DNA from 2 places in the Sporosarcina sp. P26b genome. Region 1 is predicted to be linked to the other one. Evidence: riboswitches for the same ligand, from Rfam matches in the RefSeq annotation. Region 1 holds a riboswitch; the other holds the start of a gene.
The links. Region 1 has a riboswitch for lysine ahead of dapA (4-hydroxy-tetrahydrodipicolinate synthase). Riboswitches for the same ligand answer to the same signal wherever they lie in the genome.
Positions count from the first base shown of each region.

Region 1 (7,039 bases):
TGATAAACGTTAATTTACTTATAGTAGGAATAAAACATAATTCTACTTTCCTTACGTAATGAAAGATAATTAGTATTTTGAACGTTTTTTGTCACTGTTAGATAATGATAACCTTCCTGCCAGAACTGATTTGGCTCAATCAGTAGTTGATTATAGTTCAGGGGATTTACTTTGGCAGTAAAACTTTTCACACGCCCTACACCATTTGATTTTCTGGAAATCACAATATCTTGGCTATAATCTTTAAACGGAGATAATGGCTGAGTAAAGGTGACCCCGAAAACTTTATCCATGGGGACGTCTGGATTTGTAAAATCGCTTGTAAATTCATACCCTTTGCCGTTTCTGACAACATGTACAGTCGCAATTTCCGCCACTCCACCTAATCGTGCTCTAGCTGTGACGAATACGGTACCCACACTTTTCGCTGTAACTACACCATTCTGATCGACTTCTGCTATGGAAGGGTCTGATGACGACCATATAATTCTTTGATCCTTTGCGTTATAAGGAAAAACCTTTGCGGAAATTGTAAACTTTGCTTCGATCGTTGTATCTACCACATATACGGGCAGGATTTTCCTAGCGTTTCCAATATAAAGCGTGATGGTCGCACTTCCCGGATAATTCGCTACCACCATCCCATCGTAGTCCACGTAAGCTACTTCCGGATTAGATGATTTCCACTCCACGAGGTTATCCTCTTCGTTCAAAAAGTATTCTCTATCTCCTCTTTTCATAGACACTTCGTCCAATATAATATCAGGAATTTCTACATCACTATATTCCGGGATAAAGATACTCGATATTTCATATTCCTGTTCCACAAATCTTTCGTTATATGATGATTCTTGATGAACCTTCATATAATAGTAACCTTCTTGCAACTCTACTTTCATAGCTAATCCTTTTCTACCGTTAGCCAACTCTTGATAATCAGCTTTTGCAACCCATTTCTTTTTTTCATCATATAAATCTACATTTAAAAATTGATTATCAGAACCATCTTGCGAATAACCTTTTGTCCAATATATTTCAACATCAAGCATCCCTGGCTCATCCCTTACTAATTCATAAAAATCTATGTCCTTAGAAGTTTTGTTTATTCTTCCCCTCATAGTTTCATAGTTCTCATTTAAAAAAGGATTAGCTTGGGAAATTGTATCGTTCGGCTCCATTTCATACGAAGCAAACTCAGCTAACTGTTTTTTTTCTACGGAAATAGCCTTTGCTTCACTCGTTGCATAGCCCAATGACAAATCCAGTGTCACAGCTTCCGTATTCAATTCTACTCGTTCAACTGGAACTATTTTAGGCGGAAGTCTGTCATGCAATGCTCGTAGATTCAGTAAACCTGAACCGAAGTAAGCAGGTGTATTCAAACCACCTAATGGCATCGCAGTATCTTCCAGCAAGTTTTTCATTTGTTGCGGTGTGGTATTTGGTTGCAACGATTTATACATAGCCACCGCTCCCGCCACAATCGGTGAGGAAAACGACGTGCCCTCACCCATAGTAAATCCATGGTTGGGGCTTGTAGTGTAAATTGATGTACCTGGAGCCACCAAAGTTAGACTGTTATTGTAATTAGAAGATTTCACGTGCTGATTCAACTGATCCACGGAACCGACAGAAATCACATTGTCGTAGGAAGCGGGATAAAACAGTGGATTCCCTTCCTCTGCTTTATTTCCCGCCGCAGCCACAACCGTTATTCCAGCCCTGATCGCTTGCTGGATCGCGTTGTTTTCTATATCTGACTTCAAATCTCCACCCAAGCTCAAGTTAATGACATCTACATCATATGCAACAGCATAATTAATGGCCGCCACTATATAGGAAGTCTTTGTTTTATTTCCTTCGCCAAATACTTTTAAAGGTAAAATCTTCACGTCATATGGACCTACAATTCCTGTGACCCCTATGCCATTTCCATATTCAGCAGCAATTACCCCTGCCACTTTCGTACCGTGTCCAGTTACATCAAAAACATCCGTACTACTATCATAGAAGTTATAGCCATCCGTTAGAACTCTTTTTTCCAAATCAATATGTCTAGTATCCATACCTGAATCAATCACTGCGACACTAATCGATTTCCTTTGTTCTGCTACACGCGACCAGATCATTTCCGGACGAACATGTGATATCCACCATTGAGCATTCAATCCAGGATCGACGATGTCTGCTGCCATTTCACGTTCTGCATTCAGCTCGACATATGCGATAGCAGGATCCTCTTGCAACTGGAGATGAAGTGCTTCAACGTCCGCATCTTTTGTCAAACTCCATAACTCCACTTCATCAGAAATCCTCTTGCGCGTTTCCACTTGCATCTCCACTTCTTCACTAAAAGTCATTCGGACATCTTCTGCGTATTCCACCAACAACTCTGTAACCGGTGACTGCGCATTACTATGTATAGGTTCAGTATTAATGAATCCAAGAAACACCAGTACCAACAGTAGACAACGTAAACTACTTTTCTTCACAACATCCCTCTTTCCTAATAAAGTTCATATTTTCAATCCATCAATCGTTGCATGGAATAGATGACTTTAGTCCATTCTACCTCCTAGAAACGAATAGGACTACAGGTAATTCCATATTAATAAAATTAGTCAAAATTCGTATGTTCCTTATCTCCATAGAAAAGTAATGGTTGCATTCTTCATACATACCAAGTACAGTAGGGGTAATTAAACTTTCACTTATTTCGATAATTCGGAAATAAGGATAGAGGCGCAAAAACCATTAGTACACAATCAGAGAATCATGAGGTTCTGTGAAGATTGTTGAAAGGGGAATTTGCCGAAGCTGCGAGACACTCATGATCTCCAAGCTGATTCTGGACTGAACAAGTGCAGGATTGTCATATGGGAAACTGTATGGTGGGCTATCTCGTGCAAAGAAATAATTCATTATTTCAACGCAACAGCGAGCCCTCGTTGTTGCTTTTTGCGTTCACTTACGTATCGCCCCCACCTCTATGTTTTTTAATAAAATGATAGGATGTGGAGAATAATGAATTTTGGATCAGTTATGACAGCGATGGTAACTCCGTTTGATGAAAGAGGAGACATCGATTACCCAGCAACGAAAAATCTAATCAATCACTTACTAGCCAATGGAACAGACGCATTAGTCATTGCAGGCACGACAGGAGAATCGCCTACGCTTACAGCAGAAGAGAAAGTGGAACTATTCAAGTTCACTGTCCAAACCGTAGCAGGCAGAGCACCTGTCATTGCTGGAACCGGAACGAATAGCACGAGAGAATCTATCGATTTGACGATCCAAGCGGAAGAAACCGGTGTCGATGGAATTATGCTGGTCGTCCCTTACTACAACAAGCCTTGTCAGGAAGGACTCTACCAGCACTTCAAGACGATTGCGCAAACTACGACATTACCTGTCATGCTATATAATATCCCGGGTCGTAGTGCAGTCAATATGTTGCCAGAAACCGTTATTCGGTTGGCTAACGATGTGTCGAATATTACGTCCATTAAAGAAGCAAGCGGCGATCTAGAAGCCGTTGCAGCCATAATTGAACATACGGGCGATGAGTTCTTTGTCTATACAGGTGACGATGCTTCTACACTTCCTGTATTAGCCATCGGTGGAACAGGCATTGTGTCGGTTTCAGCGCATATTATAGGAAACGAAATGCAAGAGATGGTACAGAACTTTAAAACGGGTAACACAAAGCAAGCAGCGGAAATCTACCGTGGTTTATTGCCAATCATGAAAGCGATGTTTGCTGCACCTAACCCTTCTCCAACAAAGGCTGCGTTGAATTTACTGGGCATACCAGTCGGCGGAGTTCGTTTACCGATGATCGCTTTGCCTGAAAACGAAGTGGCGGCTTTGAAGGAATTGTTAGCCCTTGAAGACAATGCGACGATTGGATTGTAATAGTAACGAATAGAAAATACGCTGCCTCAAAAAACTACTACTTGTAGATTTTCTGAGGCAGCTTTTTGCATCTACAAGTAAAAGCCTGTTTAAGATACGTATCTCCCTTCAAAACGAACTCAGTACAAACTATGTAATAGATGCGTTATACTGTGTAATAATCGATGAAAATAGATACATCATGGAGGCTTTTATGTTTAACGATTCTTTTATTAATACACTCATACAGTTGGAAAATGATAAAAAGTGGATGTCTGTAGCGAATTGGATGAATGAAAATCCCCCAGTTATCCAACTAGATCAGACGTTGCTAGAAGCAGCTAAAGTACTGAAGGAATTGAAAATCGAGTTTCTCCCTATCGTTGATCCACAATATAAGCCGGTCGGTATCATTACTGCTGAACACATACTCGAAGCATTCGTCAATGGCCGTAATAAGCACACAACACTAGAGCATATAGTACTTATGCAAGTAGCTACAATAGACGAACATACATTATTGAATGAACTCCCTTTCGATCCAGACAATACAAATGTCTATGTTGTAAATAATAAACAAGGCATCCTCATGGGTTTGTTAACTCAAAAAGAAATCGTCAAAGGGCTATCGGCATTGATGGAAAGTTATATAAAAAATGAAAAGGTCTCTGATATTTTAACGGTCATTCTGGAAAAAGCGTATGAAGGAATTGCTGTGGTCGATGAATTGGGTACGATCATCGAATTCAATGAGGCTTATAGTAAATTCACCGGTATCCCTAGATCAGAGGCAATTGGACGACATGTCACAGAAGTAATTGAAAATACAAATCTACATGAAACCGTGCAGAAAGGCATGCCAGAAAGAGGCGTTCTTCAAAATATTCAAGGGCAAGATATGGTCGTTCACCGCATTCCCATTTGGAAAAACGGGAAAGTAGTCGCAGCAATCGGTATGTTGATTTTCGAAGGCGTTTCAGACATTTATCGCATTTATGAGCGGTTACAACTACAGAAAATTATGGCTGATACTGAACTTCCTCCCCTATCTCCTGAAGGCTTTTCCAGTCTCAATCAAATTATAGGGACGAGCGAAGCGATATCCGACTTAAAGAGAAAAGCTCGGACTGCCGCTCGAACACAAGCTGTCGTTTTATTGTCCGGTGAAAAAGGAACGGGTAAAAACGCATTTGCAGAAAGTATCCATCAGTTAAGTCCGATCGCATCCAAACCATTTACAACTATATATTGCAAAGTCCAAGCATCGAAAAATATAGAAGAACAACTTTTCAGCCCACATGGAATCCTCCATTCCGGAAAACCAAGCACGCTTTATTTACAAGATATAGATGCTTTATCTATGAATACACAAATGAAATTATTGGAGTTTCTAAAACAAGCTCCAGAAGATTTCCCTGTTCAACTAATCATTTCGTCTACACAAGACTTACACGAATTAGCCGAAAGAGATGCATTTAGTTCCGAGTTATATGCCAAATTAAATCCACTGCAACTCTCTATTCCTGCGCTTCGTAACAGGAACGAAGACATCCCTTATCTACTGTCACATTATATGCAGGAAATATGTTTCGCACATAAAATACCCGAGAAGTCATTCTCTACTACCGCTGTAACGTATTTAATGAATTATCAATGGGAAGGCAATATTGAGGAATTGATAGATGTGCTAGAAGACTTAGTAAGCATTGTTGACTCCGATAGTATTGATGAGACAGATTTGCCGCAACATATTCTGGATGGACAAAATTTAAGTACGTTAGAAGACTTCAGAGAAAAACAAGAGGCGGAAGAAAAAAAGATTATAGTAAATTTATTGGATCAAACAGAAGGTAATAAATCCAAGACAGCCGAGCTGCTTGGCATACACAGAACTACATTATATAAAAAATTAAGAAAATTTAATATCTTGACCTGAGTGTAGCGCGGATGCTACACTCAGGTTACAAAATAAAAGTGTAGCCTTAACGCTACACTTTTTCTTGTTCTATTGTAAAAGCACAATCTAGTACAGGAAATACAATTTAAGGAGCTGACCTAATGGAAACTTGCAAAACGTTTCAAATGCCCCCTACTATTCTGTATCAACAACATTCTTTCGAACGGATTGGGGAAAAAGCCACACTCCTCGGTAAAAAAGCGCTGATCATTAGCGACCAAATCATGCAAAAACTCGGTTACGTAGAAGAATGCCAACAGAAATTATCTTCTCATTCTGTCGAAAGCGCTATCTTTCTCGGTGTAGCTTCCGAACCGAATGATCAATATGTAGATGAAGCACTTCAATTGTATACAGATGAAAAATGCGACCTCATTATTTCATTGGGTGGCGGTAGTTGTATCGATACGGCGAAAGCGGTTGCAGTAGTCGCGACGAACGATGGGAACATCGAAGACTATGTAGGCATGAAGAAAGTTGCGCAAATTGCGCCTGTTCCTCATATCGCCATTCCAACTACTGCAGGTACGGGTTCAGAAGCAACGGACGTAACGGTCATTACGAATTCAGCAACTAAAGTGAAAATGATGATCAAACAGCCTGCTTTCATGCCGAATGTAGCGATTGTTGATCCATTGCTCACTCTGTCTTCCCCACAAAAAGTAACGGCTGCAACAGGTGTAGACGCACTGAGTCACGCGATTGAAGCCTACATATCCAAAAAAGCACATCCTATGACAGATATAATGGCTTTATCCGCCATTCAATTAATCTCAAAGAACTTATATAGAGCATTCACGGACGGTCAAGACATCGAAGCAAGAGAAGGCATGTCACTCGCTGCCCTTCAAGCAGGAAGCGCATTTTCAAACGCGTCTGTTTGTCTAGTCCACGGCATGTCTCGACCAATCGGTGCACTCTTTAATGTACCGCACGGCTTCTCTAACGCGATGCTCTTACCTGCCGTTCTAGAGTATAGTAAAGATTCATGTATCGATAGACTGGCAGATATCGGTCGTATCTTCTCTTCCGACGCGGCACAATTGTCAGATGAAGAAGCGGCAGAAGTAGCTGTACAATCCGTTAAGGACTTATGTAAAGCACTAGACATTCCGAATCTTGAAACATGGGGTATCCCGCGCGAAGAATTTGTAAACGCTCTCGAAAAAATGTCTAAAGACGCGG
Region 1 is NZ_PDYW01000006.1:16,905-23,943, reverse strand. It holds gene CSV69_RS07925 (S8 family serine peptidase) at 15-2,492, opposite strand; lysine riboswitch at 2,730-2,907, shown strand; gene dapA (4-hydroxy-tetrahydrodipicolinate synthase) at 3,025-3,918, shown strand; gene CSV69_RS07915 (sigma 54-interacting transcriptional regulator) at 4,112-5,833, shown strand; gene CSV69_RS07910 (iron-containing alcohol dehydrogenase) at 5,956-7,039, shown strand, end outside.

Region 2 (7,039 bases), on a different contig from region 1:
TCCTCTCTTTTTGTTATTTCACAAAACTTGTTACCATTCGATATATTCTGAAAACTCTAGTTCCGTATATTTAGTATAAACAGCAGAATAGTAGATGTCAAAACAAATTTGGACTAAGAATGAAGTATTCTTCACCCTTAGTCCAAACTGTAAAATTATGCTATTCGCGCAGCGCGTTGTTTTCCTTTTGCGTTCCAGTATGTGAATAAAACTATCAACATAATAATAACTGCTACGAGTCCAATCCAAACTGAACCAGTAATTCCTAGAACAATATAACCAATCGCTGAAACACTCGCAGCAACGAGTGCGTAAGGCAATTGTGTAGAGACGTGATCCATGTGATTACAACCTGCCCCAGTGGAAGATAAGATGGTTGTATCGGAAATCGGTGAACAATGATCTCCGAATACCGCACCTGCAAGAACTGCTGCTAACGCTGGTAATAATAGTTCAGGTGCTGCATTGACCATGATCGTCCCTGCGATCGGCATCAAGATACCAAACGACCCCCATGACGTACCTGTTGAAAATGCCATTAATCCCGCTAATACGAAAATCAGTACTGGAAGGAATGCGACCGGAATATTCAATTGCTCTACCATTGTAGAAAGGAATAGTCCTGTATCAAGCGATGCAATAAGTTCCGTCAATCCCCAAGCGAAGATTAAGATTAAAATCGCAGGCATCATCGCTTTTACACCACTTACAAATGCGCGTCCCATCCATGAAACGCTTGCTGTTTCGTTCTCTTTCATTTGTAGTGTATATAACAACATAGCTAGTAATGTAGCTGTAGTACCACCAATTACCAAGGAGAACGGTACATCCGTGTTTTCGAAGATAGCCCAAATATCAAAGATACCTGCTTCTTTATAACCCGTATAAATCATCATGCCAAGCGTTACCACAATCAATGTCACGATTGGCGCAACTAAATCACGTACTTTACCGTGTGTATGCTCTGGAAATTCTTCCTTTAGCTGACCAGGTATTTCTTTATTTTGGTCAAACAGTTCGCCTTCATTCATGGCACGATCTTCATGCTTCTTCATTTCAAAGAAGTCATTATTCGTCCAAGCGAAGAAGAAGACCATGGACAATGTCGCGATGACATAAAAATTCATCGGCGCCATCATGACGAATGCAGTCAACGGTGAATAGCTGACCGCTGCTGTCGTACCTAAAATAAGTGCTAGTTGTCCAATCAAAAACGCGCCCCAACTGGATATAGGTGACACGACACAGATAGGTGCTGACGTAGAATCAATGAAATATGCTAGTTTTGCACGAGAGATCTTATGCTGATCCGTAATAGGTCTTGCAATCTGGCCAACTGCCAATGCATTGAAGTAATCGTCTACAAATATGGCAATACCGAGCGCCATTGTCAGTAGCTTTGCGCCACGTTTTGTACGAATACGCGTGACAGCCCAGCGCGCAAATGCTGCACTTCCTCCGGATAGACTAACAAATGCCGTAATGACACCTAGTAATAATAGAAATAACATAATAAATATATTATACGTATTGAGTCCGCCATCCCAAAATGAAACTGTCATGGCTCTCCATACACCTTTTAGTGTCTCGAACGGAGCAAAGTTCGCTAAAAGTAAAGCTGCTGTAACAATTCCCGCTCCTAATGATAATAATACTCTCCTCGTCGCTAACACCATCACGATGGCGATAATAGGAGGCAAAATAGAGACCCACGTTCCGATCATTGTAATTCCTCCTCTTTCAAGTTGCTAGATAATATCGAAATGCAGAAGATCTTTCGAAGAGTGGAATGCTGACAATATTTTGTATTTCTGAATTTTCCCCACAAAAATAGCCCACTCCACAAGTACTAACGCACGTGTAGGAGTCGGCTGGCCAGTTGAACAAGCAATATGTTAATAAATCATAGTTCAATTGGCTATTGTAGCTCTCCATACATTTGTCGCTGTATGACAGTGTCATTCCTCTTTGAAATGACCCCAACTTGAGAAGCAGACTCTTCTCAAACTTCGGCATTGCTTCCTTTCACTCGCGGTCATAGACGTCACTCTCTCGCTAGGTACTTATAAACAATGCAGCCTCTACGTAAGTCTCGATATTCTTCTGTACTTAGTGTAGCAATAATCGACATCGTTCACAACACCCTTTTACTCGGTCTTCTCAAGTGGAACCTCGATTTGTGCTGGCATTTGCTCCCCTTTCGAATAAATTTGCGGTACCTTCCCTCTAATCAAGCCAATAGCGATAGGGATTTTCTGCTCTACGACACTCTTGCTTGTCGCTAATGGAACGATGATCTGTACATTCACTTTCAACAATAAATTTACTTCTACATAAGCATTGTTAATACCGAATTCTCGTATATCAGTTTCAACATTTGCATGTACATCCCCTACAACATGGAAACGGATAGGAATTTTTGGACCCAAGTTACCAATTAAGGGAATATTGGTTGCTTGCCCAAGTGGAACAAAAAACACGATGCCCTGTTCCTTTTGCATACGATCGGGATTGTATTCAAGATCGCCAAGTGGCGGTAGCATATCCAGATCTCCGCCCTCTGCTCGCTCTAGATGATCTTCTACGAGCTGATGTATTTCGGACATAACTTGGCTAATGATTTCTGCATTGAACTTCGTCGTCACCGTGTCGGTTGTATCGTCGGGGACGTTTTCAATAATTTCATTGACATCATAGACACTGGTAGATCGATTATTGATTGCCTGGCTGATGACGTGACTGGCTATTTTCTGGGTTTGCACTTCGGCGTACTGTGTATAGATCGGCGTTAGTTGTTTGTTGACGGTATAGAAAAATATCGCCACCCCTACTAAAACGGTTGGGATGACAAATCGTAGTATGGTTTTGCCATAATGGTGTCTCTTTGGCCGTTTTTGATTCGTATAAAACCGCATAAAAACGCCTCCTACATCACATTATGCGAAGTAGGAGGCATACATAACTAGCGTTCATTGAAATATTTTCTGCCGTACCAACCGAGTACATCACGAAGCATTTCCGGCATGACATATTCTTTCTTTGCTTCTTTTAATAAAGGATAGAAAAAGCCGAACGTGAACATATCAAGCGTCGCCAGTGTGTAGTTTTCCCCAGGCTTCACTAATCGATTTCCGGCGAATAATTGCCCTTCATGATTGACATATAAATGCTCATGAATCATGCTGCCCATTAATGTACCACGGAAACCAAGCCCCTTGATTGGAAGCTCTGTCCACTTTGGATCAAGCGATTGCTCGTAGATTGTCAGCAGTTCTGCCCCATCTAAATGAACAAGACATGGATTGATGGGATGCGGTAATAAGGAATGTAAGTCACCTTTTGTAATCCATCCTTCCTCTAGACTACCAAGGAAAATCCCTGCATTAAATAATGCACAGTCAGCATCCAAATAGTCGAGTAACGCCCGACCAAACAGTGAAGATAATGGACTATCTCCTGTTAAACGCTGTGATAACGGTGAAGGATTATAAAATACCGGGACTTGTAAAGTTTCTTCCCCTTCAGCAAATAAATCATTCACCTGTTTTATGTCTTCTTCGGACATTTCCATCATTTGCGTTGGGAACACTTCTGCTTTCATATGAATCACTTGATTCGTCATGCGGTCCACATCTACTTGCACATGTCCGACATAATGACCGAACTTTTCAGCAGCCGCGATCAATGTGTCATCAAACCATTCACCGTTTTGCAATAAATGATGTGTATGGCCGCCCAAAATAACATCAATTTCTGGGCATTGTTCAGCTAGCAGACGATCTTCATGAATACCTAAATGGGAGAGGCAAACAATCACATCACATTGAGGGCGCAAGTTACGCGCTACTTCTTGTAATGCTATATGCGGTTCAGTAACACTCCAGCCTAGTTGTTCATAAAACGCGTAATACGGAGCTGTAGCCCCTATAACACCGACACGCACGCCTTCTGCAGTCTCAAACACTTTAGACGTTTTTGCCCAGTGAGGCAGCTCTCCATCTTGATATTTTAAGTTGCAGAGCACTACATCGAAATTCGCATCTTCATATAATGTATTCAACGCTTCCTTGGACATGGTGATTCCTTCATTGTTGCCGATCGTTACAGCGTGGTATCCTGATTTATTTAATAATTCCACATTTCCTTTACCTTCTGTTCCTTCTGTGAATGGGTGAGATCTGTCAATATGGTCTCCGATATCAAATAAAAAACATGCTTCGCCATTGTCTGCCGCTTGCTGCTTACGCTGCGAGAGGAAATGGCGAATTTGCGGCCAGTTTTCAAAATGACTATGTACATCATTCGTATGATAAATGTGAATTGTCGCTACGGTTTCCTTCATAAGTGTCAACCCCAAATCCCTTCATAAATGGAACGCAGTCCAAAGATGAGTAAAATGATGCGTATGACTAAAACCAAAGTTTCTGATTTCATTCTGCTATTTAAGTACGCTCCGAGCATCCCGCCAAAATAAGCTCCTGGCACAACAGGAATCGTATAGAGCCATGGTACGTGACCTAGTGAAATATGTGAAATCGAGTTGACGATGGCTGATAAAAATACCATGAGCATCGATGTCGCGACAGCCACGTGTGGTGGGAACAAGAATAGTAAAATCATGGCTGGCACTATCATCGTACCTCCACCAATTCCGAATAATCCCGAAGTAAATCCAATGAATAATGCTAGTAGAATCGCAAACCATATTGGATAGCCATAGATATGTGTTTTGCCCTGCGGATCAGTAAACTTCATTTTCTTGCCATTGTCAACAAACCATCGAATCGGTTTTAAATATTTTCTTGTTAATAACAGTGTAGATAAAACAATGAGCAATATACCAAAATATAAATTAAATGATTGCAAACTCAAGTTTTTATTAATCAACGCACCGATTATGATGCCCGGAATACTCGCTACAAAAAATAGAAATGCGCTTTTATAATCAATAGTTTTGACTTTCATATATGAAACTGTCGAACCAAGTCCGTTCGCGATCATCATAATGACCGACAAACCGACTACACTCTGCGGCGTAATATCGGGAATCATGCCGAGGTTCAGACCGACAAACAATGTCACTGGAACTAAAATGGTTCCGCCTCCAAGGCCTGCGATGGAACCAATTACACCCGATGCCAATCCAATTAAAGCGAGTACTACAAATTCCATTACTGATCCTCCTCAAACAAATCCATTTGCTTCGTAAGCGGCTGACCATATTCTATGTTGACTAAACTTGCAAACTGTTTAGCGTTCTTGGCTGCATGCTGACCAGAGTTATTATTAAAAATGACAAAAACTTCTTCTGCTTGCTTCTCGAGATGTTTGACGATTTCACTCATACTCTCTAATTCTTTATTGTTATAATCATAAAGATAGCGCACTTTACGCCATGCTTTACTATCCCCCATCGTATTGACCCAACCTTTATCATTCCGTCCGTGGAGACGTAACAGCACTTTTTTATCCGTCGCAATCGGTACAAGTGGCACACTTCCATCTCCCACTTGCGGCTCATCGCAGACGACATGAATGACGTTTAGACCGTTCAAGAAATCCAGTGTCTTCTCTCGATATGCAGGTGAGTACCAAGTTTGATTGCGAAATTCGACGGCAATGGGCAACGGTTGTAATTGTTCGTGAACATAACGAATACGTTCGACGTTTTCCTTCTTGCAATCGAACCAAGGTGGAAACTGTACAAGCACCATCGCAAGCTTACCCGCTTCGACAAATGACGTCATCGACAATTTAAATTGTGTGAACATCTCTTCTTCAGAATCATACGGTAGTTTTCCACGCTGATGACCTGTGATGCCTTGATACGCTTTCACAACAAATTGGAAATTAGCAGGCGTTTCCTCATTCCACTTATCCATTACTTTCTTTGATTGTATCGCATAAAACGTCGAATCTAGCTCAACAATCGGAAAATGTTTACTATAATCTACAAGTTTTTTATTCGCAACTGTATTTTCATTATATAGGCTTGGATGGTCTCCCCATCCAGTCAGGCCAACATGTATCATGGAAAGTCCCCCTCCTTTTACCTTTAACTTAGTGTATCATATCTTATGTATTTTCGGAAAAATCGCACGTGCAGACTAGGCTTTACTCTATTGTATTTCACTTGATGTAATTGGTTTCATTTCCAATTAAAAAAGCGTCTCGAGATAAGATTCTCGAAACGCTTCTTCTATCATTAGCCTTGCCACGCGCTCATTCCACCACGTACATTCGTTACATTCACGAACCCTGCTTTTTTCAGCTGTGTTGCCGCATTTGAACTGCGCATGCCGCTTTGACAGATGACTATGACTTCTTGATCTTTCTTCAATGTCCCCATTTTATTCGAAAGTAGATTCAATGGGATATTCTTAAATTCCTTTATATGACGTCCTGTATATTCTGCCGGTGAACGTACATCGATTAACTGGACGTTTCGCTCATTCAGTCTATCTTTTAATTGTTCAGTCGAAATTGTTTGCACACCTTTTGCAGGTTTCATTCGCCAAACTACTAAGCCGACGATGAGTGCTATAATAATCCATCCCATACTTGGCGCCTCCTATTAGTGAGTCCATTCTATGATGACGAGGATCACACCCATCACCGCAAATGCTATGTTGCCAATACAAAAGCGTGGAAATAACTTCTTTTCCATCTCTTCAGCCGTTTGAATTGTGCAGCCTCGGTTAAATACAATCTGTTTGAATTTATTCATGCGTCGAGTGCAGCTTGAATACTTGCTGGATCAAAGCCAATTATCCATTTACCATTCAGCTGTGTTTGTGGAACGCCCATCTGACCCGTTATTTCCATTAGACGCTCACCTTCTTCAGGATTTGTAGAGACATTGATCGTCTCGTAAGGTACATGGATTTCATCTAGATAATTCGTCATCATCGTACAATAAGGGCAAGTAGATGACACATATACAGTTGCTTTTTCAGACATGTAAAAAACTCCTCTCCATTTGTTTATATATGTATTATATACCCCGTAAGGTATATAATCAATGAATTGATTTAGCAAT
Region 2 is NZ_PDYW01000016.1:15,340-22,378, reverse strand. It holds gene CSV69_RS12395 (Na+/H+ antiporter NhaC family protein) at 156-1,724, opposite strand; lysine riboswitch at 1,917-2,092, opposite strand; gene yunB (sporulation protein YunB) at 2,148-2,915, opposite strand; gene CSV69_RS12385 (bifunctional metallophosphatase/5'-nucleotidase) at 2,963-4,342, opposite strand; gene CSV69_RS12380 (sulfite exporter TauE/SafE family protein) at 4,348-5,172, opposite strand; gene CSV69_RS12375 (DUF72 domain-containing protein) at 5,172-6,032, opposite strand; gene CSV69_RS12370 (rhodanese-like domain-containing protein) at 6,206-6,559, opposite strand; gene CSV69_RS16885 (hypothetical protein) at 6,575-6,727, opposite strand; gene CSV69_RS12365 (glutaredoxin family protein) at 6,724-6,960, opposite strand.
Region 2: linked by a shared signal. The riboswitch ahead of CSV69_RS12395 (Na+/H+ antiporter NhaC family protein) and the one ahead of dapA (4-hydroxy-tetrahydrodipicolinate synthase) in region 1 are both predicted to bind lysine.